3 regions of the Novosphingobium sp. TK46 genome follow, and region 1 is predicted to be linked to each of the others. Evidence: riboswitches for the same ligand, from Rfam matches in the RefSeq annotation. Region 1 holds a riboswitch; each other region holds the start of a gene.

Region 1 (7,707 bases):
TCGCCAGACGGGTGCGCCAATAGCGCAGCTCTCGTCTGGCAGCCTTGATCTCGGCCTCGTCCGCAAGAGCCGACAGAGCGGCTTCAAGCTCGGCCACCTTCGCGTCGATCAGCGACAACCCGCGGGCGGTGACGATGTTGGGGCCCGGTGGGAGCGGCAACTCGAACTTGGGTTCGAGATGCTCATCATCCCCCTCGCGGCGAAAGGCGACACTCATGGCTGGACTGGATCCTCAAGCGTCGTCACCGGCGGCGTCTCGACCGCCGGAAATGTCGCCTTTTTCCGGGACTATTCGCCCGCTGGTTCCTTTTGAACGGCCTCGGTCTTGCGCGGCTTGCGCGCCTTCTTCTGCGGCGCGGGTTCGGGAGCGGCGACAGCTTCCGGCGTGGGCGCTGCGGCAGCCTTGCGACCAAGGCCAAGCTTCTTGGCGATGTCACGACGACGCTCGCTGTAACCTGGCGCGACCATCGGATAGTCCGGCTTGAGCCCGAACGCTTCGCGATAGCTTTCCGGCGTATAGCCGTGGCCGGCGACGTGCCGCTTCAGGCTGCTGTACGGCTTGCCATCGATCATGCTGATAAGAACATTCGGATCAGCCAGGCTGCGGCGCGCGGTTACTGCCGGCGTCGGCTTTTCCTCTTCCGCCGTAGCGGGCGCTTCCTGTCCAAGACTTGAAAGTGCGGAATACACCGACGTGATCAGCGAGGGAAGTTGGTCACTGGGGACGCTGTTATTGCTCAACATGGCAGTGACGATATCGGACGTCATCTCGAGCAGGTTGTCGTTATCAGCCAATTCAACAATCTCCAGCAAAGGGCAAAACCACGTAAGCGCCGCAATCTCATTCGGCAAGCGTGCTTAACAATCAATCAAGGGCCGTTTTGTTCACATCCGGCACGGCATTGTAGAATGAATCCGCATCGGGCCGGATTATAGATTGCATTGCGCCGGCGATGTTCAATCGAGTTGGGCGGGCGGTTCCGACGGCGAAGTGTCTTTTACTTCCGGTGCCAGGCCCTCGGGCACGAACGGTCGAACGCTTGGCGGCGGCCCCGTCATACCCGCGGGATCACCGGTTCCGCGTCCATGCAACTCATCGATCTCGGCCTGCCGCCGGCTTAGATAGAACGCGCGGGTCGCGGCGTATGGATCGGGCGAATTGGCGTGCAGATCCTTCAGCGTCTTGTCGAATTCGGAACGATGGTCGAGCGCGCCGAGTACGCCGGCCGGCACCGAATACGTCAGGCTGGTGAACGGGCTGCCCACGCCGACCGGCAGGACCAGCCGGTCGATCGCACCGCCGAACAGATCGCGCACGGTTGTCGGACCGACGATCGGCAGGAACAGGAACGGCCCGTTCCGCACGCCATAGTATCCCAGCGTATTGGCAAAGCCGTTGGAGCGTCGGGGCAGACGAAATGGCTTGCGCTTGGCCACGTCGACGAACCCGGCGACGCCGATGGTCGAATTGATCGCGAAACGCCCCGCCGTTTCCACCGCTTTGCCCGGCTTGAGCTGAAGCATGTAGTTCAGGAATACGATCGGCTCGCGAAGATTGTACAGGAAGTTGTGAATGCCCTTGCGCGCGACACGCGGAACGGTTTCCTTGTATGTCCGTGCCGCAGGACCCATCACCGCGTCGTCGACTTTCTGGGTGATCGCGAACGCTTCGGCGTTTACCGCTCGCAGGGGATCGCCCGGCGTGTCCTTGCGCCCGGCGACGACGATATCGCCTGTCCGCGTATTCTCGCCCGGCGGCACCGCTACCGGCGATACCGGCACCGAGGGGGCATTCGGCTCTGTCGGCAGCGGCGGGAGCACGATGGTCGGCGGTGGCGCGGGAACGCGCGACGGATCTTGGGCCAGCGGCTCCGACGAAGAAGCCGGTACGGACGATGCAAGGCTCGCGGCGCCGACCCAAGCGTGCGTCGTCTGCGGCGGCTCCAGCGGTCCGACCGCAAGCAGCACCGCACTCGTCAAAATCAACATCAGCGCCCATCATCCTGTTGGCCGCGCTTCTTCCCCTCGAATTGCGGCAGATCGCGACATGCCCGTTTACGACTTTGTAGGACAGAAGATTCGCGATCGGTGACGCCATGCGATGGAGGTTCTCGACAAGCGGCGATGACGACCCTGCGCGCCGCGCCGTTGAGCGGCGGCCCGTGTGCAATCAAGCAAAAATACCAATGACATGGTTCAACCGTGCCATTGCGGGCAAGGCACCTGATCCCGACGAAAGGGTGTCGAGCCACAGCCGGGTTCGCTCCAGGGATCCAGACAATGCCGCAATCGTCCGAGCAGTATCTGGAGCAGGCGGAACGGCACCGTACCAACGCGGCATTGGCGATCAGCGGGCATGATCGCGACGGCCAGCTGCAACTTGCCGCGATCTACGAGGCGCGTGCGAACTTCATCGAACAGATCGCACGAAACACCGTGCCGGCTTCACGCCTGGAGCATGCGCAGACACCATAGGGGGCAAGCCCTGCCTGCAACGCGGGAAAACCCAAGGCGGGCCTATGTCATGCATCGCCGTCCAGCCCGCTCCATCGGTACACGACGTAGCTGACCAGCCAGCAGGCGATGAACAGGCCGATGATCAGGAAACCCAGCGTATTGAACTGGGCCGACAACACGCCTGCCTGGGTCCATACGCCGCCGGTAAGGCCCAGCTTTTCACCCAGCAACGCCACCGTCTGGATCGAGCCGATCACCAATGCCACCAGCGCCGAAATCGCGGTGATGGTCAGGTTGTAGTACAGCTTGCGGATCGGCTTGACGAAGGCCCACTCGTACGCGCCCAGCATGATGACGCCATCCATCGTGTCGACCAGCGCCATCCCCACCGCGAACAGCGCCGGGAACACGAGGACCGTGCCCAATGATACGCCATCGGCGGCATGCGCGCCGGACAGACCCAGAATCGCGACTTCGGTCGCGGTGTCGAAGCCCAGGCCGAAGAGGAACCCCAGCGGCGCCATGTGCCAGCTGCGACGGACCAGCCGGAACAACGGTCGCAGCACGCGTGCGATCACCCCGCCGCCCGCCAGCAGCATGTCGAGATCCTCTTGCGTGTGCGAGCCTCCTTTCCGCACATGCTGGAAACGCGTCCACAGACCGCGCAGGATCGCCAGGTTCATGATGGCGATGGCGAACAGGAAGCCCGCCGACACGATCGTCGCGATCACGCCCCCTTTCGCACCGATCGCCTCGAAGTCGGTCAGGGTGGTAGCGGCCAGCGCGATGGTGGTCGCCGCGATCAGGACGATCGCCGAGTGACCGATGGCGAACCACAGCCCCACCGTGATCGGTCGCTGGCCATCCTGCATCAGCTTGCGCGTGACGTTGTCGATAGCGGCGATATGGTCGGCGTCCACCGCATGACGCAGCCCCAGGCTCCAGGCGAGCAGCGCAGTGCCCAGCATCAGCGTGTTGCCGTGGAACGCGCTCAGCGCCCAGCCCCACGCCAACAGGTTCGCGCCGACCAGCAGCACGAACAGCACGGTGACGCGTCCGCGCAAGGTCATGGTCGCCGGCGTCATGCCCAAGCCCATATCGAAGCGACTGCCCGGCCCGCATCGCTCGCGACCGGCCTTACCTGCGCCTGTTGCATATCCCTGTCCAACCCCGTCGGCGTCAGCGATCCTGGCAAGGGGCCTCCGTGCGAACGGCCGGATCGTGCGTACCGAACGGACGCCAGTCAGCGCCCGGCACACCGATGCCGGTGCGGCCCCCGCCGCACGTTGCGTCGCTCAGACGGAGTCATTTTCCGTGCCTTGGCCAACCCCTGGACCACGGCAAGAGCGACCAGACGCCGGCAGGTCTCCTGGCTCACGGGTCAAGGCTTGATGCATGGCCTTCCCAGGCCTCGCATGTCGCAGCGTCCGGCCCAGTGGCTGCCGGCGTGCCGTCTTGGCCGCCAGCGTATGCATCGCGCTCACCGCTTACAGTTGCAGGGACAGCCGCGGAGTTGAAAGGAAAACCCTTCCGCACCGCATTCCCTATTAAGCCCCTTTCGGGACACCGGCGCGATCTTGCCCTGCCGATTTCGCGACCGGGCCACTCATCCTTATGCGGGCGCAAGGGACCGCGCAAGGGACGACGCGCGCAACTCCCGCCTTGCCCCGGCGGCTCGGTGCCGGTATCGCCCGATTGTCCCCAAGGTGGCCTGCCATCGTGGGGACGTAGATCGCGCCGGTGCCTCGCAAGAGGCTTAAACGGGAATGCGGTGAGAGGGGCCGGGCTCCTCAACTCCGTGGCTGTCCCTGCAACTGTAAGCGGCGAGCGCGATGCACATCGTCTTTCCCCAGACCGGGAAAGGCAGCCACTGGGCCGGACGCTGCGACATGCGAGGCCTGGGAAGGCGTGCATCGTGTGACGACCCGCAAGCCAGGAGACCTGCCGGCGTCTGGTCGCTCTTGCCGTGGTCCAGGGGTTGGCCAAGGCACGGATGAACTTTCCGTCTGAGCGACGACATGCAACGCGGCCCGGGGCCGCAGCGGCATGGTCGCGCCGGGTGCTTTCGCGCCTGCCCGCCCGCGCGTGCCGCCCGTCGAGCCATGCCACTGCGCAAGCTCGGCCTGCCCCGTGTCGCGCAACGTCGCCGGCGCGCAAGGATGATCGTCTTGAGCAAAGTACCCACCACCGTCATCACCGGCTTCCTGGGAGCCGGAAAGACCACGCTGATCCGCCACCTGCTGACCCATGCGGGCGGCCGTCGCCTGGCGCTGATCATCAACGAATTCGGCGATGTCGGCGTCGACGGCGAACTGGTCCGGGGCTGCAACGACGACGCCTGTCCCGAGGACGACATCGTCGAACTGGCCAACGGCTGCATCTGCTGCACCGTCGCGGATGATTTCCTGCCGACGATGATGAAGCTGCTCGACCGGCCCAATCCGCCCGAGCACATCATCATCGAGACCTCGGGCCTCGCCCTGCCCAAGCCGCTGGTCAAGGCGTTCCAGTGGCCGGACATCCGCACCCGTTCCACCGTCGACGGCGTGATCGCGCTGATCGATGCAGACGCGGTCGCCGCCGGTCGTTTCGCCACGGACGAGGTGGCGCTCGCCGCCGCCCGCGCCGCCGATCCAAACCTCGATCACGATAGCCCGCTCGAGGAACTGTTCGAAGAGCAGCTGGGCTGCGCCGACATGGTCGTGCTCAACAAGACCGATCTGGTCGACGCAGCGGCGCTGGCCCGGGTGGAAGCGCAAGTCGCCGCCGAGATCCGCCCCGGCGTCAAGATCGTCCGCGCGGATCACGGCGCCGTCGATATCGCCGCCCTGCTGGGCATCACCGCCGCCGCCGAGGACGATCTTGACTCGCGTCCCTCGCATATCGACGGACTGGACGACGACCACGATCACGACGACTTCGACAGCTTCGTCCTGTCCGGCGCCGAAGTGGCGGACCTCGACGCGCTGGTCGCGACGATGGGCACGCTGATCGCGCGGCACGACGTGCTGCGCATCAAGGGCATGGTCGCCGTCGCCGGCAAGTCGAGCCGCCTGGTGGTGCAGGCGGTCGGCCCGCGCATCCAGCACTTCTACGACCGCGCCTGGGCGCCTGCCGAGCAACGCCGCACGCAGCTGGTGGTGATCGGGCAAAAGGGCCTCGACCGCGAAGCGATCGAAGCGGGCCTTGCCGGCCTGCTCGGAGCCGTCACCGCCTGATGCACCTGCTGTCCGCCACCCCCGGCACGATCTCCAACGGCGAGGAGGCGATCGATCTCGACCAGTCACCTGGCGATATCGTGATCCTGACGGTCGCGGACAGCGAGCTGGCCTGCTTCGCCAAGGCTGCGGCCACGCTCGCCCAAGCCGAGCCGGGCGCGCCGAGCGTGCGCCTTGCCAACCTGCTGCAGCTCAAGCACCCCTACTCGGTCGACCTGTACGTCGAGAAGGTGATCGCGCACGCAAAGTTCGTCTGCGTCGTGCTGCTGGGGGGCAAGAGCTACTGGCCCTACGGTATCGACGAGATCGCCGGCCTCGCGCGCACCAAGGGGATCGCCTTCGCCGCGCTGGCCGAGGGGCGAGAGATCGACCCGGCGCTCGATCTGGCCGGCACTCTGCCCGAGCCGGTAGTGGGCCGCCTGCGCGAATACATGCGACAAGGGGGTATCGCGAACGCGCTGGCGTTCCTGCGCACCGCCGCGCGCGCGATCGGTCGCGATTGCGGCGCGCCCGACGATCCGGTGCCGGTGGCCGACGCCGGGCTTTACATCGCCGGGCTCGACCGCCCCGGCCTTGCCGATCTGAAAGCGCGCTGGAAGCCGGGTGCGCCGGTCGCCGTGCTGGTGTTCTACCGCGCGCTGATGATCGCGGCCACGCTGGAGGCCATCGATGCGATGGTCGCAGCGCTGGGGGAACGTGGCTTCAACGTCGCACCGGTCTATGTCCGGGCCTTGCGCGAGCCGTTCGTGCTCGAGTGGCTGGGCAGCTTCATCGCCGAAGTAGCGCCCGACGTGATCGTCAACGCCACCAGTTTCGCGGCCTCGTCCTCATCCGAGCCACGCAATCCCGGCGTGCTCGAACGCGGCGATTGCCCGATCCTGCAAGTGGCGTTCGCCGGGGTCGAGGAAGCCGACTGGCGCGCCGCCGCTAGAGGCCTGGGGCCGCGCGACCTGGCGATGAACGTCGCCCTGCCCGAGATCGACGGTCGCGTGTTCACCCGCGCCGTCGCATTCAAGGCGGCGCAGCGGTTCGACGAAGTGACGCAGTGCGGCATCGTCGTGCCACGGGTCGCGCCCGATCGCGTCGCCTTCGTCGCCGATCTCGCCGCCGGGTGGGCCCGATTGCGACGGACCCCCGCCGCGACGCGCCGGGTGGCGCTGGTCCTGGCCAACTATCCCAACCGCGATGGCCGCATCGGCAACGGCGTCGGCCTCGATACCCCGGCCAGCGCTGCCTCGATCCTGGCGAGCCTGCGCGCTGCGGGCTACGACGTCGGCGATGCCCCGCTGGACGGCGCCGCGCTCATGCAACGGATGACGGGTGGGGTGACCAATGCCCCGGCTTCGCGCGACCGACCGGGCGAGATCGCGCTGCCGCTGGAGGACTATCGCGCAGCCTTCGCCGCAATCCCGCTTGCCGCGCGCGATGCCATGCTTGCGCGCTGGGGAGAGCCGCAGGACGATCCGTTCATCCGCGACGGCACGTTCCGCTTGCCCGTACACCGCTTCGGCAACGTCGTGGTCGCGGTGCAGCCGGCGCGCGGTTACAACGTCGATCCCAAGGCGACGTACCATGACCCCGCGCTGCCGCCACCGCACGGTTACCTGGCGTTCCACGTCTGGCTGAACCGGCACTTCGCCACGCATGCGGTCGTGCATGTCGGCAAGCACGGCAATCTCGAATGGCTGCCCGGCAAAGCCCTGTCGCTGTCCGCCGAATGCTTTCCCGAGATCTGCGCGGGCCCGGTGCCCCAGCTTTATCCCTTCATCGTCAACGATCCCGGCGAAGGCAGCCAGGCCAAGCGGCGCATATCCGCCGTGGTGATCGACCACCTGACCCCGCCGCTTACCCGCGCGGAAAGCTACGGACCGCTCAAGCAGCTCGAAGCGCTGGTGGATGAATACTACCTCGCCGCCGGTATGGATCCGCGCCGTTTGGACCGCCTGCGCCGCGACATCATCGATCTGGCGCGAAGCCAAGGGCTGGACAAGGACGCCGGTGCCAGCGGGGACGGCGACGATGCGCTGTCCGC
Region 2 (7,707 bases), 1.3 Mb from region 1:
TGTCCAGGCGAGCAGTGCCAGCAGCGCCCCGGCCCAGGGATCGCGCTGCAGGCCCAGCCACGCGCCGCCCGCCACGCACAGGCCGACGATCAGCCCGGCGACGGGAAACCATCGGATCGCGTGGCCCATGTCGCGCGCGTCGGCTTGCACATCGGGCAGCGGCAATCGCGTCATGAACTGGATGGCGAGGATGATCGCCTTCACGCGCGGTCGTCCGTGACCGGGCCGGTGTCGAGGCCGGTGACATGGCCGGCGATCGGCGATCCCGGCCAGATGCGCAAGGTGAGCAGCGCCCGGTACGGCAAGTCCAGCGCCCAGACCGCGCGGTGATCCAGCCCGGTCAGCACCGAGAGCGCCGCGCGCATGGCGCCGCCGTGCGTCACCACCAGCGTCGCGGTGTCCAGCCGGTCGAGCGCCTGGGAAACACGCTGGCGCAAGGTGGACCAGCGCTCGCCACCGGGCGGCGGGGCGGCGTCCGGATCGTCCCAGAAACTGGCCAGCGCCGATGGATCGACGCTGCCGGGCGCCATCCCGTCCCATGACCCGAAATCCAGCTCGCGCCAGGCCGGATCGATGGTGAGCGCGACATCGCGATCGCGTGCGCAGATCGCCGCCTGATCGCGGGCGCGGCACAAGTCCGAGGTCACGACGTGCCGGATCGCCAGCCCGGCGGTGCGATCGCGGATGATCGGGCAATCGCCGGTCATCGCCGGCTCGTCGGTATGGCCCAGCAGCAGGCCGGTGCGGCGTGGCGGGCCATGGCGCAGCAGGTGGACCAGTCGCTCGCTCATGCCCGCCCGGCGACCGCCGCCTCGGCAAAGGTCGCCATGCCGGCGTGCGTGGCGATCGCCGCCCGCACCAGCGGCACGGCCAGCGCGGCGCCGCTGCCCTCACCCAGGCGCAGGCCCAGCCGCAACAGCGGTTCCAGCCCGAGTCGATCGAGCAGCAGTTCGTGCGCGGCTTCGGCGGAGCAGTGCGCGGCGATGCAATGATGCGTCAGTTCGGGGTGGCGCGCGACCAGCGGCGCGATGGCGGCGCAGACGATGAAGCCGTCGAGCAGCACCGGCACGCGCATCAGTCGTGCCGCCACGACCGCGCCGGCGATCGCGGCGATTTCGCGTCCGCCCAGCCGGCGCAGGGTTTCGAACGGATCGCTGCAATCGTCGGCGTGCAAGGCCAGCGCGATGTCCACCGCCTCGCGCTTGCGTGCCAGGGCATCGTCGTCGATCCCGGTCCCCCGGCCTGACCAGAGGGCCGCATCGCCGCCGAACGCGGCGGCGCACAGGGAGGCGGCAGGGGTCGTGTTGCCGATCCCCATCTCGCCCAGCAGCAGCAGCTGGGTATCGGCGGCGACCGAGCGCGCACCCCGGTTCAGCGCGGTAAGGCAATCCGCCTCGCTCATCGCCGCCTCTTGCGCGATGTCGCCGGTCGGTCGGTCGAGTTCGAGCGGGACCACCGTCAGGTCGGCGCCGCATTCGCGCGCCAGGACGTTGATCGCGGCACCGCCGGCGGCGAAGTTGGCGACCATCTGCCCGGTCACCTCGACCGGAAACGCGCTGACCCCGCGCGCGGCGACGCCGTGATTGCCGGCGAACACCACCGCCCGCACGCGATCCAGCCGCGGCCGCGCGGACTCCTGCCAGCCGGCCATGAACAGCGCGAGTTCTTCCAGCCGGCCAAGCGAGCCTTGCGGCTTGGTCAGCTCCGCCTGGCGGGCGAGCGCTCCCGCGCGCGTCACGGCGGAGGCGGTCGGTAAGGCGCGCAAAGCGTCCAGAAAGGCGCTGCGATCCGCGAACGCGATCATGTGCAGACGAAGCCCTCGGGCGGGGTGCGCACGATAAAATGCCCCTTCACGCCCTGGGGCCATTGGGCGAAGCGTACCACGCCTTCCTCGCTGGCGGCGTGCAGCGCGGCATAGGTCAGGATCGCATGCGCAGCATCGCGATCGGGCGTGAAGTCTCCCAGCACGTAGCCGACCTTGCCGGGCGCGCGGACGTGGATGACGCAATGACGCTTGCAGGCGAACAGGCACGGCATCTCCTGGACCGCCACGCCGGCAAGTTCGGGCTCGGCCGCCTGCACCGCGCGCATTTCCTGCGCGAGCAATGCGCCGCCGCGTTGCCCGGCGCCGTCCTCGCGCTCGTCGGTGGATACGCGGCACGTGGAGCAGACCACGACGGCGGCCTCGGCATTGACCGGCTGCAGCATTTGGCTCTCGCTCCCTCATCGCAAACAACGTCGGACCTTGCCGGTCGACCAGTGCAGGGGAAGCGCGCACGATCCCCGGCGCGAGGGGCGGGGCACGACATGACGCTCCCTTGCGCGGATGTCGCGGCAAGGCAGTGGCTGTCGTTGCGCAAGGGAGCCCGGCGCCGATGCGCAAGGCGACCTCGAACACCCGGTGCACCCTGCCCGGATGAAGAACGACCGCGACCGGCAGGTCTCCTGGCTTGCGGGTCGTCGCCGGTTCCGGCCGCCTTCTCGGGACTTTAGATCCCAATGGCAGATTGGCCGGATGGCTCACCGCTCACAGTTGCAGGGGCAGCCTCGGGGCTTTCACCCGAGTTCCCTTTTGATCCCCATGCGGGGAACCTGTCGCGGTGGGAGCCCTATCGTGCGGCCATAGGCGACGCAAGCGGCTCTTGCTTGCGATGGGCCGGCACATGGCATATCCGCCGCCGTCTTCGATGAAAGTCCCCTCACCCATGGATCGACGCCTGCATCCCTGCCGTGGGCACGCGCACCTCGGCGCCACGAGGGTCGGGGTTTGAGCCTCCAGGCGGAACAGTGCCCGGCGTTCCTGATCTCGGCGCCGTCCTCGGGGCAGGGCAAGACGCTGGTCACCGCCGCGCTCGCCCGCATGCATCGCGATGCCGGACGCCGCGTGCGGGTGTTCAAGTGCGGGCCGGACTTCCTAGATCCGATGATCCTCGAACGGGCGAGCGGGGCGCCGGTCTATCAGCTCGACTTGTTCATGGTGGGCGAGGCGGAGTGCCGCCGCCTGCTCCACGAAGCCGCGCGCGAAGCGGACGTGATCCTGGTCGAGGGGGTGATGGGTCTGTTCGACGGCGACCCCTCCGCCGCCGATCTTGCGGTGCGGTTCGGCTTGCCGGTACTGGCGGTGGTCGATGGTTCGTCGATGGCGCAGACGTTCGGCGCGCTGGTGCTTGGGTTGGCGTCGTATCGCGAAGACGTGACCCTCGCCGCCGTCCTCGCCAACCGGGTCGGCAGCGCCCGCCATGCCGAGATGCTGGAGGCCGGCGTCCGGGGCGGCGTGCAGTGGCTGGGCACGCTGCCGCGCGATCCGCACTCCGCCTTTCCCGAGCGGCACCTCGGGTTGGTGCAGGCGGCCGAGATCGCTGACCTGGAAACCCGGATCGCGCGCGCGGCTGCGGCGCTTCCGCCTGGCGCGGCGTGGTTGCCCGATCCGGTGCGCTTCGATCCGCCGGATGTCGGCTCCACGCCCGAGGCACTGCTGCGCGGCGTGCGCATCGCCATCGCGCGCGATGCGGCGTTCGGGTTCATCTATCCGGCCAATGTTTCGTGCCTGCAGGATCTGGGTGCCGAACTGCATTTTTTCTCGCCGCTGCACGACACGGCGCTGCCCGAATGCGAAGCGATCTGGCTACCCGGTGGCTATCCCGAGCTGCACAGGCACGCGTTGTCCGCCAATCGGCCGATGATCGCGGCGATCCGCGCGCACCATGCCGCCGGCAAGCCGATGCTGGCCGAGTGCGGGGGCATGCTCTATTGCCTCGATCGGCTGGAGGGACGGCAGGGCGATAGCGGTGGCGGCGGCGGTAGCGGCGGCGCGGCGATGGCCGGCATCATCCCCGGCACCGCGACGATGCAGGCCCGCTTCGCCGCGCTGGGCATGCAGCAGGTGGAGATGCCCGGCGGCACGCTGCGCGGCCACACCTTCCATTATTCCAGCACCGTCACGCCGCTCGCTCCCGTGGCGCAGGCGATGCGGCTGGATGGGCGCGAGGGCGAGCGGATCTATCGCTGCGGCGGCCTTACCGCGACATATGCGCACTTCTATTTCGCATCGGCCCCGCAGGCGATCGCGCAAATCTTCGGCGCTGCGCTTTAACGCACGTAGCTGGCGCCGTTGGCATCCAGCACCGCGCCGGTCATCGATGGCGGTGCGTCAAGCGCCAGGAACGCGCCGATCGTGGCGATCTCCTCGGGCTGGGCGACGCGACCCAGCGGGATGTCGGCCAGCAGCTTGTCGCCGCCCCGGCTGGCGAGATAATCGTCCGCCATGCCGGTCATGGTGAAGCCCGGGCAGATTGCGAAGGCGAGGATGCCTTGCGCCGCATAACCGCGCGCGATGGTCTTGGTCATGCCGATCATCCCGGCCTTGGATGCGGCGTAGTGCCAGTGGGCGGGACTGTCGCCGCGATAGGCGGCGCGGCTGGCGACGTTGACGATCCGCCCGCCGGTGCCGCTCGCCTGCCATGCCAGGATCGCCCAGCGCGACAGCAGCGCCGATGCCTCAAGGTTGATCGTCATCGTTCGCCGCCACTGATCGCGCCATGCCTCGTCCGCCTCGTCCAGCGGGCAGGCTTCGAACACGCCGGCGTTGTTGATCAGCACGTCGATCCGATCATCGAGCCGGTCGCGTGCCTTTGCCCACAGCTCGGCGGGGCCTTCGGGCGAAGCGAGGTCGGCATCCGCGCTTGCGGCGGCGAACAGCTTTACGTCACGGGTCCGCAGCGTTTGGGCAAGCGCGGCGCCGATGCCTCGGCTGGCGCCGGTCAAAAGGATGTGCGTGGTCATGTCGCCATGCCTAACCCGGCCGGGCTGCGAGGGGAAGGCGGTGAACCGCGCCGGTGCTGCGATCCCCAGGGAACCCTCGCGTGCCTGTCTGCGCTACTGCAAGGCTGCGGCACCCGGCCGCTGGCGACAGGAGGGTTGAGACGATGACCGAAGCCACATGGGGGGACGACACCACCACGCCCCGGATCGACTGGCGCATGAGCGCGGCGCTGCAGAACGTGCCGCGCGGCGATGGCGATCTGGCCGAGGTCACCAACCTGGAAGGCGCGGTGCGGACGTGGCTGGAACTGGACGCGGCGCACAAGGACAACGCCACGCTGACGCCCGAGCATCCGATCCTGATCGACGGCGCCACCCACACGCACTTCGCGGCCGAAGGCATCGCCCTGCTGGCAGAGCAATTGCCGCAACGCTAAGCGCATCCGAATTGCTGCAATGCGGTAGCGCATGGTTCCATTTGTCCGCGATTGCGGCCATAAGGCGCTGACCATTGAAGCTGTCGTTTGCGGCGGCGCAGCAGAGCAAGATGACATCAAGGCAGGCAGGCTCCAGCGCGGGGCTCGATTTCGGAACCACCAACAGCGTCGTCGCCCTGTCAGGCGATGCGGGCGAACCGCCGCGCCTGATTGCGCTGGAAGGACCGGGAGGGTCGGCGGAGGTGTTTCGCTCGGCCCTGTGCTTCTGGCAGGATGACGGCGTTCCTGGCGGACTGTCGGTCGAGGCAGGGCCAGCGGCGATCCACGAATACCTCGAGGATCCGGGCAACAGCCGGTTTCTGCAGTCGTTCAAGTCGGTCGCCGCAAGCCCCTCGTTCGAAAGCGCCTCGGTGTTCACCAAGCGCTATCGGTTCGAGGAACTGGGACGCCTGTTCCTTGGCAAGCTGTCGGCGCATGCCGACGGGGCGCTGCAACGGCTCGACCGCGTCGTCGTCGGCCGCCCGGTCCACTATGCCGGTGGCAGGCCCGATCCGGCACTCGCCCGGCAGCGCTATGACGCGATGTTCGAAGGTTTCGCGGGCGAGGTGCACTACGTCTACGAGCCGCTGGCCGCCGCGTTCAGCTACGCCTCGCGGCTGGATGAACCCGCGACGCTGCTGGTCGCCGATTTCGGCGGCGGCACCAGCGACTTCTCGGTCGTGTCGGTGAAGGAGCCGGGGGCGGCGCAGCGCTGTGTGCCGCTGGGCCATGCCGGTGTCGGGATCGCCGGCGACCGGTTCGACCAGCGCATCGTCGACAAGCTGGTGCTGCCGCGCCTGGGCAAGGGCGGGCAGTACCGTTCGTTCGACAAGGTGCTCGACATTCCCGCCTCCTACTTCAACGACTTCGCGGACTGGTCAAAGTTGGCGCTGATGCGCAATCGCCGCACGCTGGGTGAGCTCGAACGCCTGCAGCGCAGCGCGGTCGATCCCGACGCGATCGGTCGCATGATCGCGATGATCGAGAACGAGCTGGGATTCGCGCTCTACGATGCGGTGGGGCAACTCAAGCGGGCGCTGTCCGATCAGGAAGAGGCGACCTTCCGCTTTGCTGGCGGGGGAATCGACATCGAAGCGATCGTGACCCGTGCCGAGTTCGATGGCTGGATCGCCGAGGATGTCGCCCGCATGGCGAACGCGGTGGACGAGGCGCTGGCGGCGTCCGGTGTCGGCGAGGATCGGATCGACCGCGTGTTCCTGACCGGCGGCACCTCGCTGGTGCCGGCGGTGCGCGCGGTGTTCACCAGCCGGTTCGGCACCGACAAGATCATGTCCGGCGGCGAGCTGACCTCGATCGCGCATGGTCTGGCGTTGGTGGCGCAGGAGGCCGATGTCTCCGCCTGGACCGCCTGACCGCCTGACTTAAGGCAGAGCGCGTCCGGCGAGGGCGATGCCGGCCAGGTTCTTCGATCGGGGGACGTGGCGCATGATGACGCGATCGAACACGCCGGTCGCCTGGCCGAACGCCGCGAGATAAGGCTGGAGTTGGGGGCTGCGGCAGGGCCACGCCCCGCTCGCCTGCCGGATCACCAACGTCGAATCGCCCACGAACCGGACGTCGCGAACCTGCGCCGCCGTGGCGAGTTCGACGGCGAACAGCAGCGCCAGCCACTCCGCTTCGTTGTTGTCGCCCAAACCGATATCGTCGCGAAAATGGGTCTGGCCGGCATGGACGACGGCGATCTCCATCGGGCCGGGGTTGGGCCGGCTGCCCCCGTCGAAGTGGAAGATCGCACGTTGCATCGCCAGCGGTGTATCATGGGAAAGGGCGACCGGCATCCCGGCCGCCCCCATTCGGATCAGCTCAGCGGATCTTGCCGCTGAACGATACGCCGATGATGCGCGGTTCGTTGTAGACGGCGGCCATGTAGTTCTCGATCACGCCCTTGAGGTTCTTCTCGTTCGTGATGTTGCGGGCGAACGCCGCGATCTCGAACGTGCCGGTGTCGTAGCCGACCTTCAGGCCGCCCTCGAAGTTGCCCTTCGAGAAGAACTCGTCGGTCTTGTAGAGAACGAAGTTGGTGTAGCCCTGGACGTTCCAGTCGGTGGAGATGAACACCTTGGATGTATCGCTGATCGGGATATCGTAACGCGCGGTGGCGTTCAGCGTGTACTTCGGCGCGTTGGGCAGCGGGTTGCCGTTGATCTGCGCGAAGTAGGTCGTGCCTGTGCCGGTGCCGCGCGTGATCAGCGGGTCGTTGACGGTGCACACAAGCACCCCGTTCAGGCTGCACGCCTGTGCGAACACGCGGTTGTCCTTGATCTCGGTGTGCAGCAGGCTTCCGCCCAGCGAAAGCGAAAGGTTCTCGACGGGCCGATATTCCAGCTCGGCTTCCATGCCATAGGCTTCGGCCTTGTCGGCATTGAACAGCACGCCGTTGCCGTTGGAATCGTTGCCGTTGAGCTGGATGTCCTTGAGGTTCCAGTAGAACGCGCTGGCGTTGAAGCGC
Region 3 (7,707 bases), 1.7 Mb from region 1:
GCCGGGGTTGAGCTTGGCGGTGACGCCCACCAGCCGCCCCGCGACCGAGGCGCCGTCCAGTGCCAGAGAGGTCGGCGCCGCCATTATACCAGCCCCCGCCGCATCCGCAGCAGCAGGTGCAGGAAGAACGGCGCGCCGATCAGGCTGAGCGCGATGCCCAGCCGCAACTCGCCCCCGGCCAGCGGCAGGATGCGGCACACGACGTCCGCGATCAGCAGCAGCAGCGCACCCGCAAGCGCGCTGGGCAGGATCAGCGACGACGGCCGGCGGTCGGTGAAGGGGCGCATCAGGTGCGGCACGATCAGGCCGACGAAGCCGATGATCCCCGCCACCGCGACGCTGGCGCCCACGGTCAGGCCGATGCCGGCGATCAGCAGCGCCTGCAGCCGTCGCGGCTCGACCCCGAGCGAGCGCGCCGCCGCCTCGCCCAGCGTCAGCGCATCCAGGCTGGGGCGGGCGAGGAACAGCAGGGCAATGCCGACCAGCGTCAGCGGGGTCGCGATCCACACTTCACGCCACGAGCGATCGGCCAGCGCGCCCATCAGCCAGGTGACGATCTCGCTCAGCGCGAACGGCGTCGGCGACAGACTGATCGCCAGGCTCATCAGCGCACCCGCCAGGCTGGCGATCATCAGACCGGCCAGCGTGAACAGCGCGACGCCGGCATCACGGCCCGCGATCAGGGCCAGCAGCGCCATCGACCCGCCCGCGCCGATCAGCGCGAACAGCGGCAGCAGATAGGCGGACGCGGCATACCCGGTCCAGAAGCTGAGCACCGCGCCAAGTGCCGCACCCGGCGCGATCCCGAACAGTCCGGGGTCGGCCAGCGGATTGCGCAAGTACCCCTGCATCGCCGCCCCGGCACAGCCCAGGCCCGCCCCGATCACCACCGCCAGCACCGCGCGCGGCAGGCGCAGCTGGAACAGGATGACGGTGGCGTTGCGCGTATGCGGGTCGAACGGATCGATCCACACCCGCCCCGCCAGCAGCGACAACGGAAGCGCCAGCGCCAGCGCGGTCAGCAACAGGCCGACAGCGCGGCTCAAGTCCTGCCCGCCGCAGCGCGAGGTGGCGTCAGTTCGCGATGGAGCCGCCCCAGTTCGGCGGCGGCGCGTACGATCGTCGGACCGCCGCACCACAGCAATGCACCTTCCAGCGCAACCCGCCGGGTGCCCTTCAATGCGGCGAGCGCCGGATGCGACAGCAGCCGGTCTTCCTGCGAAAACGTGCTTCCACTCGCCAGGATCACGCGCGGCGGATCGGTCAGCATCGCTTCGAGCGGGAGGTAGTCGGCCTGCCCCATGCCCCGCACCGCCGCGGCATTGACGAAGCCGGTGTGGCGCAAGAGGTCTGCAATCAGCGTGTGGTCGCCGGCGACGATTCCCCCCGATTCCCAGACCACGGCGGACAGCGGCGCGCTGCCGGTGGCCGGCGCGGAACTTGCCAGAGCGTGCTCGATATCATCGACAAGCATCTCCCCCGCCTTCACATTTTTCGCAGCGGCAGCGAGCGCGCGAACTTGCGCCTTGCCCGCATCGACGGTGTCGATACCGCTGATGGTGACGACCCGGATGCCCAGACCGCGCAACGCCTGCCTGGTCGCGGGCGCGAGGAAGGTATCCGCCACTACGACGTCGGGCGCAAGCCGGGCGATCTCCTCGACCGAACCGGATACGGATGGATAGTGGCTGGCGGCGGCGACGCCCATCGAACTCGACGCGGAGTCATGGCTGTAGTGCGAGATCGCGAGCAGTTGCCCCGGCGCCGCGACGCGGGCGAGGATGGCGTCGCTGCAGGGATTGAGGGAGACGATCGTCGGACGCGCCATCGCGGATCCGGCGGGTGTTCCGGTCGGCTGGCACGCAGCAAGAACGAGGCTGAACAGTCCTGCCACGATGCCGCCCGCCAAGCGGATGGTGGAGGGGTCTCGGTGGCCATGCGGCACCCCCTCCTCCACTCGCTTGGCGAGCGTATTTCCTCTTGAGACAAGCTCGCGGAGGAAACCGATTTGCATGGATCTCACATCTTTGCCCGCACGCCGATGAAGGCGGAACGGCCGGCCGTGCCATAGTCACCCACGGTCACGTAGTCCTCGTTCGTGACGTTTTCGATACGGCCGAACACTTCGAGGTGTTCGCCGACCGGAACGCTCGCCCGCACGGTGCCCAGGGCATAGCCCTTGAGCCGCCCGAATTCGCCGGCGAAGTCATAGCTTTCGCCGACCATGCGGATGTCGCCGCCAACCACGAAGCCGGTCAGCGGACCGGTGGTGATCGGGGTCCAGTCGGCCGAAACGGTCAGCGCGTGTCGTGGACGCCGCGCGAGGTCGGTGCCCTCGTCGGCGCTCCCACGGGTGCGGTCGGTCGATTTCACGTACGTATAGGCGGCCTGAGCGTGGAGGGTCTCGCCGATCTTCGCGCCCAGCTCGAGTTCGAACCCGGTCGCCCGCGCGCGCCCGACGTTGATGTAATAGCCGAACGGCCGGGTGGCGCAGATCGCGCCGGAGCACGAGACGAAGCCGATCAGGTCGCGGCTGTCGCGGCGAAACCCGGTGAGCGCGAAATGCAGCGGCGCGTTGCGATCGCCGTACTCGATCCCGGCGTCGTAGCTGCGGCTTTTCTCCGGATCGAGCGTCGTCGTCGGATTGCTGTACTCGGAAAACAGCTGGTACAAGGTCGGCACCTTGAAGCCCTCGCCATACGAGGCTCGCACGCGCCACTGGTCGGCGATGGCGACGCTGCCGTTGGCGCCGAACGTCCACCGGTCGCCGAAGCGCGAATGATCGTCATACCGCACGCCGCCGGCGATGGTGAAGGCGTCGGTATAAAGTCCGAGCAGCGCATGGCCGCTGGACAGGTTGGCCTTTTGCCTGTCCGCGCCGCTGACGTCGATCCGCGACCACTCGTGATCGCCACCGAAATCCAGCCGCAGCGTGTCGGTGGCGCGATAGGCGCCGTTCAATTCCGCACGGCGGCTCTGCCCTTGCGTTTCCGACGTGGGATCACCGGAGAACGTGGGGTCGTAATACCGGCGGCGGGTGTCGGAAACCTGATACCCGGCGTTGAGGTCGAGCTTTTCCGAAGTCCAGGCAAGACCGGCGCGGCCGTTGATCTCGCGGGTCTTCTGATACTCCGGCGTATCGCCGAAGACGAAGTCCGGCGCGGGGTAGCCGTCGATGTCGAGTTTGCCCTGGGTGTAGCGGCCGACGAGGCTGGCGGTGAGACCCGGCGTCAGTTCGACATGCGCTCGGCCCCCAGCGCGATACTGACGAAAGCCGTCTTTCTCGGTTCCTGCCGCGGCCTGGCTGAAGCCATCGGTCCGCAGGTACCCACCGTTGAACGTGACGCCGTAGGTATCGTTGGATAGCCCCGCAGTGACTTGCCCGTCGAAACTGTCGCGCGCGCCATATTCGGCGGTGGCTTCGGCGCCGTTCATATCGCGCGAGGTGAGCGACAGCACGCCGCCGATGGCTTCCGAACCCCAAACCACCGAATTAGAGCCGCGCAGCAAATCGACGCGCGCGAGACCGCCAGTGGTCAGATTGCCGAAATCGTAGCCGCCGCCCGGCGCGGCGACATCGGCGACGCGGATGCCGTCGACCAGCACCAGCAACTGCTGTGAATTGGCGCCGCGCACGAACAGGCTGGTGGTCGAGCCGAGGCCACCGTTGCGCGCGATCGTGACGCCGGGCAGCCGCTCGAGGACGCGGGTGATGTCCGGCCCCTGGATCGAGGCGATTTCGGCCTGGTCGATCACGCTGACCGGCTGGCCCGCCTGATCGATCGGCAGGCGACTGCCGGTGGCAAGAACGGTGATGGTGTTGTCGGCGATGCGCAAGTCAGCCACGCTGATCTCCCCATCCTGCCCCCACGCCGGGGTTGCCATGGCCAGCGCCGACGTCAGCAAAAACAGATACTTCATGCGAAAACCTCCAACCTGAACGAAGTGCCGTCCATGGCGAGAGGCTTGCACGTGCCCTCATGCGACGCGCATTCCCAGCTGCGACCGGTACACCCGCCCGGCGCGGAACGACCGTCTATCGGGCAGGTCTCCTGGCTTTCCGGATCATCGCCCGCCCTCGCCTTCCCGGACGCCCGCGAGGGTTGGCCAGTGGCATGGTTGAGAACGGACTCCTCGGTCACAGTTGCGGGAGCAGCTTCGGCATCGCACCGAAATTCCCTCTTCGGTCCGGCTTCCCGGACAACCCCTGACGTGGCCGCGCCGTAGGCCCGGGATGCATTTCGTGCAAGGAGAAGCTGGTCGCGCAAGGAGAAGCTGGTTCGCTCATGTCCGCAAGGCGGCGCCTTTTCCATGCTCGCGCGACGACTCCTTAACCGCTTAAGGGTATTTGCCCAGAACGTGCCGCATCGGGACGCCGCCGGATCGTGTGCTGCACGGCGATCCGCGCGTGCGTAGCTGCGGGCTTCAGTGCCGCCCAGCAGGATCTTCGATACCCCGCGTATGCCCGTCATCCTCGCCGATCTTTGCCTGAACGAGCAGCGGCCGCGCGATTTCGCGGCGCGCATCGCGCATGGGTCCAGAGGATTGCGGCTGTCCCGCATGGCGCTGCTGGTCGCCGGAGCCATCGCCATCCCCGCCTTCGCCGCCGCGCCGGCCGACTGGTCCGCCTTCAGCATCGGCGATGCTTCGGGACAGGCCGCGACGGTCGAGCCGATGCCGTTCGAGCGGGCGGGCGACAGCTTCCCGGGTTCGGCGTTCTATTATCTGCAACTCGACGCTGCCGAGCCCGGGCTTGGCGAAGGGATCCACTCCGACGCAAAAGGCGCGCCAGGACTCGATGTGCTGTCACCCGCGATCGCCAAGCCGCTGTGGGTCGATAACAGCGGCGTCGATCGCACGCGCGCCGTCCAGTGCCTGACCGCGGCGATCTATTACGAAGCCGCGAGCGAGGCGGATGCCGGCCAGCGCGCCGTCGCGCAAGTCGTGCTCAACCGTGTCGCGCACCCCGCCTATCCCAAGACGGTGTGCGGCGTCGTCTATCAGGGGTCCGAACGATCCACCGGCTGCCAGTTCTCGTTCGCCTGCGACGGCTCGCTCGCGCGGCGGCCCAACCGGTTGTTCTGGGACCGGGCGGGCGACGTCGCCCGGCAGGCGCTGGCGGGCTATGTCTATGCGCCGGCCGGCTTGGCGACCCACTATCATACGGTCGCGGTGCACCCGTACTGGGCGCCGAGCCTGCATTACCTGCTGACGATCGGCGCGCATCGGTTCTACAGCTTCAACGGCCGGGCCGGGCAGCCTGCGACGTTCCGCTTCGCCTACCTGGGCGGCGAGCCCTTGGCCGCGCCCAACCGTCACGACGAGTCCGCCGTATCCGCAGCCGCCAGCGCGGCGCTTGATCCGCTGGCGATCCAGAAGGCGTACGACGAAGGTCTGCAACGCGCGCGGGCGCAAGGGCTGGTGGCCATGCCCGGCGGCCTGTCGACGGATGCACCGCCCGCCGCCGCGCCGGTCTATACCGGAGAGGTCAAGGCACGCGGCGGCGACACCTTGTATCAGGGTCACGCCCTCCCCAGCGGAGACGGGGTGCGCGAAGAGTACCGGAACAGCGGTCAATGGATCGCCAGCCCCACCAGTTGACCGCCAATACGATGAATTGTGTTCGCAACCGGACCGGCGGCATCCTGAACAACCATGAAACCATAGGATGTCAGCAAACAGTTAGGGACCGCGCGCGTAGAAGCGTTTTCGTCAATTGCGTTGCTTGAAGGGTCGAAATCATGACCATCCGTTTTGCCGGCGCCCATGTCGCCGGAGAATCCCCGATCGGCGCCTGGCGGTGCCACTCCGCCCCGATGTGCGCGGTCAACGACAACGATGTCGCCCGGCTCGACAACAAGACGCTGATCGCCGCGCTGCGCCACTTCGCCCGTCACGGCCTTGCCGCCGCGGAACATGCCGGCGCGCGGGCCCTGTCGGCCTTGCGCGAGCGGGATCGGGACAGCTGCCAGCACTGGCTGGCGGTGTGTCGCCAGCTCGATCGGCGCCTCGCCGATCGGATCAGCTCCAAACTCGGAAGCTTCGCCGCCTGAGTGCACCCGGCTTATCGCTATTGCGAACTGTTATCAACATGATGTAAGATCTTTGCCCTGTCGGGGCTCAAGAAGGTTGCATTCGCGCCATCGCGGGCTTAGGCACGCGCGGAACTCAACGGCTGGCTTGCCTTCGCGGGGCATCGCAGGCCGCCCATCCGTCCGTTGACCCCGCACCTGTGAAGGACTGACAGGCCCATGGCTCGCAAGAAGATCGCCCTCATCGGCGCCGGCAACATCGGCGGCACCCTGGCTCACCTCGCCGCGCAAAAGGAACTGGGCGACATCGTCCTGTTCGACATCGCCGACGGCGTTCCCCAGGGCAAGGCGCTCGACCTGTCGCAGTGCGGTCCGGTCGAAGGCTTCGACGCGCAGATCACCGGTTCGAGCGATTACGCTTCGATCGCCGGCGCCGACGTGGTGATCGTCACCGCCGGCGTGCCGCGCAAGCCCGGCATGAGCCGCGACGACCTGCTCGGCATCAACCTCAAGGTGATGAAGGCCGTGGGCGAAGGCATCAAGGCCAACGCCCCCGACGCATTCGTGATCTGCATCACCAACCCGCTCGACGCGATGGTCTGGGCGTTGCGCGAATTCTCGGGCCTGCCGCACAACAAGGTCGTCGGCATGGCCGGCGTGCTGGACTCGGCGCGTTTCTCGACCTTCCTCGCCTGGGAGTTCGGCGTCTCGGTGCGTGACGTCACCAGCTTCGTGCTGGGCGGCCACGGCGACACCATGGTGCCGGTGGTCGAGTACTCGACCGTCAAGGGCATCCCCGTCCCCGACCTCATCAAGATGGGCAAGTCCACGCAGGAGCGCATCGACGAAATCGTCAAGCGCACCGCCAACGGCGGCGGCGAGATCGTCGGCCTGCTCAAGACCGGCTCGGCATTCTACGCGCCTGCCGCTTCGGGCATCGCCATGGCCGAAGCCTACCTCAAGGATCAGAAGCGCATCCTGCCTTGCGCCGCCTACGTCGAAGGCCAGTACGGCGTCGACGGCCTTTATGTCGGCGTGCCGGTGAAGATCGGTGCCGGCGGCGTCGAGGAAATCATCGAGATCGAGCTGAACGAGAAGGCCAAGGCCGGTCTCCAGGTCTCGATCGACGCGGTCAAGGAACTGCTGGTCGCGTGCAAGGGCATCGACGAGAGCCTGGCCTGAGCCACGCGGTGCGCCATCGCTTCGCCCTCGCTGCCTGCATGATCCTGGCTTGCGCCAGCGTGCCGGCGGCTGCGGCCGAAGCGAAAGGCGCCTATCCTCTCGGGCAAGTGCTCGATGCGGTTCGCACCGCCTGCTCCGATCTGTCGACCCGCGATGCGGCCGCCGCAAAGGTTGCCGCGAGCGGGTGGACCAAGGCCGCCGATCCGGCTGCGACGCCGGTCGGCCCCCTGGTCAAGATGGGATACGAACAAGGCCGCAAGCTGCTCGACAAGACCGGCGGGCGTGTCGATGATGGGCCGCTCGTCTTCACCCGCCAGGTCGCCGGTGAAGACCTGCACCTCGTGCTGTCCTCGGTCGAGAGCGATGGAACGTCCGTCGTCGGATGCCGCACTTACGATGTCGGCGAGACTCGCCCAATCGACAAGGCCGCGGCATCGCGCTGGGTCGGAAGCGAGCCTGATGCCGCGATCGAGCGCGCCGAGATGACCAAGTA

What was found. A riboswitch is a leader RNA that binds a small molecule or an ion and turns the genes downstream of it on or off. The one in region 1 is predicted to bind cobalamin.
Region 2: linked by a shared signal. The riboswitch ahead of ACXJ1Z_RS10840 (DUF1636 domain-containing protein) and the one ahead of cobW (cobalamin biosynthesis protein CobW) in region 1 are both predicted to bind cobalamin.
Region 3: linked by a shared signal. The riboswitch ahead of ACXJ1Z_RS14555 (TonB-dependent receptor plug domain-containing protein) and the one ahead of cobW (cobalamin biosynthesis protein CobW) in region 1 are both predicted to bind cobalamin.

What each region holds. Positions count from the first base shown of each region.
Region 1 covers NZ_CM143963.1:944,700-952,406, forward strand. The annotation lists gene ACXJ1Z_RS04375 (GreA/GreB family elongation factor) at 1-217, opposite strand, end outside; gene ACXJ1Z_RS04380 (Ros/MucR family transcriptional regulator) at 289-795, opposite strand; gene ACXJ1Z_RS04385 (MlaA family lipoprotein) at 958-1,989, opposite strand; gene ACXJ1Z_RS04390 (hypothetical protein) at 2,281-2,475, shown strand; gene ACXJ1Z_RS04395 (HoxN/HupN/NixA family nickel/cobalt transporter) at 2,523-3,542, opposite strand; cobalamin riboswitch at 3,800-4,043, opposite strand; cobalamin riboswitch at 4,179-4,420, shown strand; gene cobW (cobalamin biosynthesis protein CobW) at 4,626-5,675, shown strand; gene cobN (cobaltochelatase subunit CobN) at 5,675-7,707, shown strand, end outside.
Region 2 covers NZ_CM143963.1:2,250,380-2,258,086, forward strand. The annotation lists gene cobS (adenosylcobinamide-GDP ribazoletransferase) at 1-204, opposite strand, end outside; gene ACXJ1Z_RS10830 (histidine phosphatase family protein) at 201-791, opposite strand; gene cobT (nicotinate-nucleotide--dimethylbenzimidazole phosphoribosyltransferase) at 788-1,804, opposite strand; gene ACXJ1Z_RS10840 (DUF1636 domain-containing protein) at 1,801-2,208, opposite strand; cobalamin riboswitch at 2,419-2,611, opposite strand; gene ACXJ1Z_RS10845 (cobyrinic acid a,c-diamide synthase CobB) at 2,768-4,093, shown strand; gene ACXJ1Z_RS10850 (SDR family NAD(P)-dependent oxidoreductase) at 4,090-4,782, opposite strand; gene ACXJ1Z_RS10855 (hypothetical protein) at 4,926-5,198, shown strand; gene ACXJ1Z_RS10860 (Hsp70 family protein) at 5,309-6,610, shown strand; gene ACXJ1Z_RS10865 (ribonuclease HI family protein) at 6,620-7,036, opposite strand; gene ACXJ1Z_RS10870 (TonB-dependent receptor) at 7,062-7,707, opposite strand, start outside.
Region 3 covers NZ_CM143963.1:3,024,844-3,032,550, reverse strand. The annotation lists gene ACXJ1Z_RS14570 (ABC transporter ATP-binding protein) at 1-84, opposite strand, end outside; gene ACXJ1Z_RS14565 (FecCD family ABC transporter permease) at 84-1,046, opposite strand; gene ACXJ1Z_RS14560 (ABC transporter substrate-binding protein) at 1,043-2,014, opposite strand; gene ACXJ1Z_RS14555 (TonB-dependent receptor plug domain-containing protein) at 2,020-3,921, opposite strand; cobalamin riboswitch at 4,026-4,224, opposite strand; gene ACXJ1Z_RS14550 (cell wall hydrolase) at 4,462-5,601, shown strand; gene ACXJ1Z_RS14545 (hypothetical protein) at 5,742-6,053, shown strand; gene mdh (malate dehydrogenase) at 6,252-7,214, shown strand; gene ACXJ1Z_RS14535 (hypothetical protein) at 7,253-7,707, shown strand, end outside.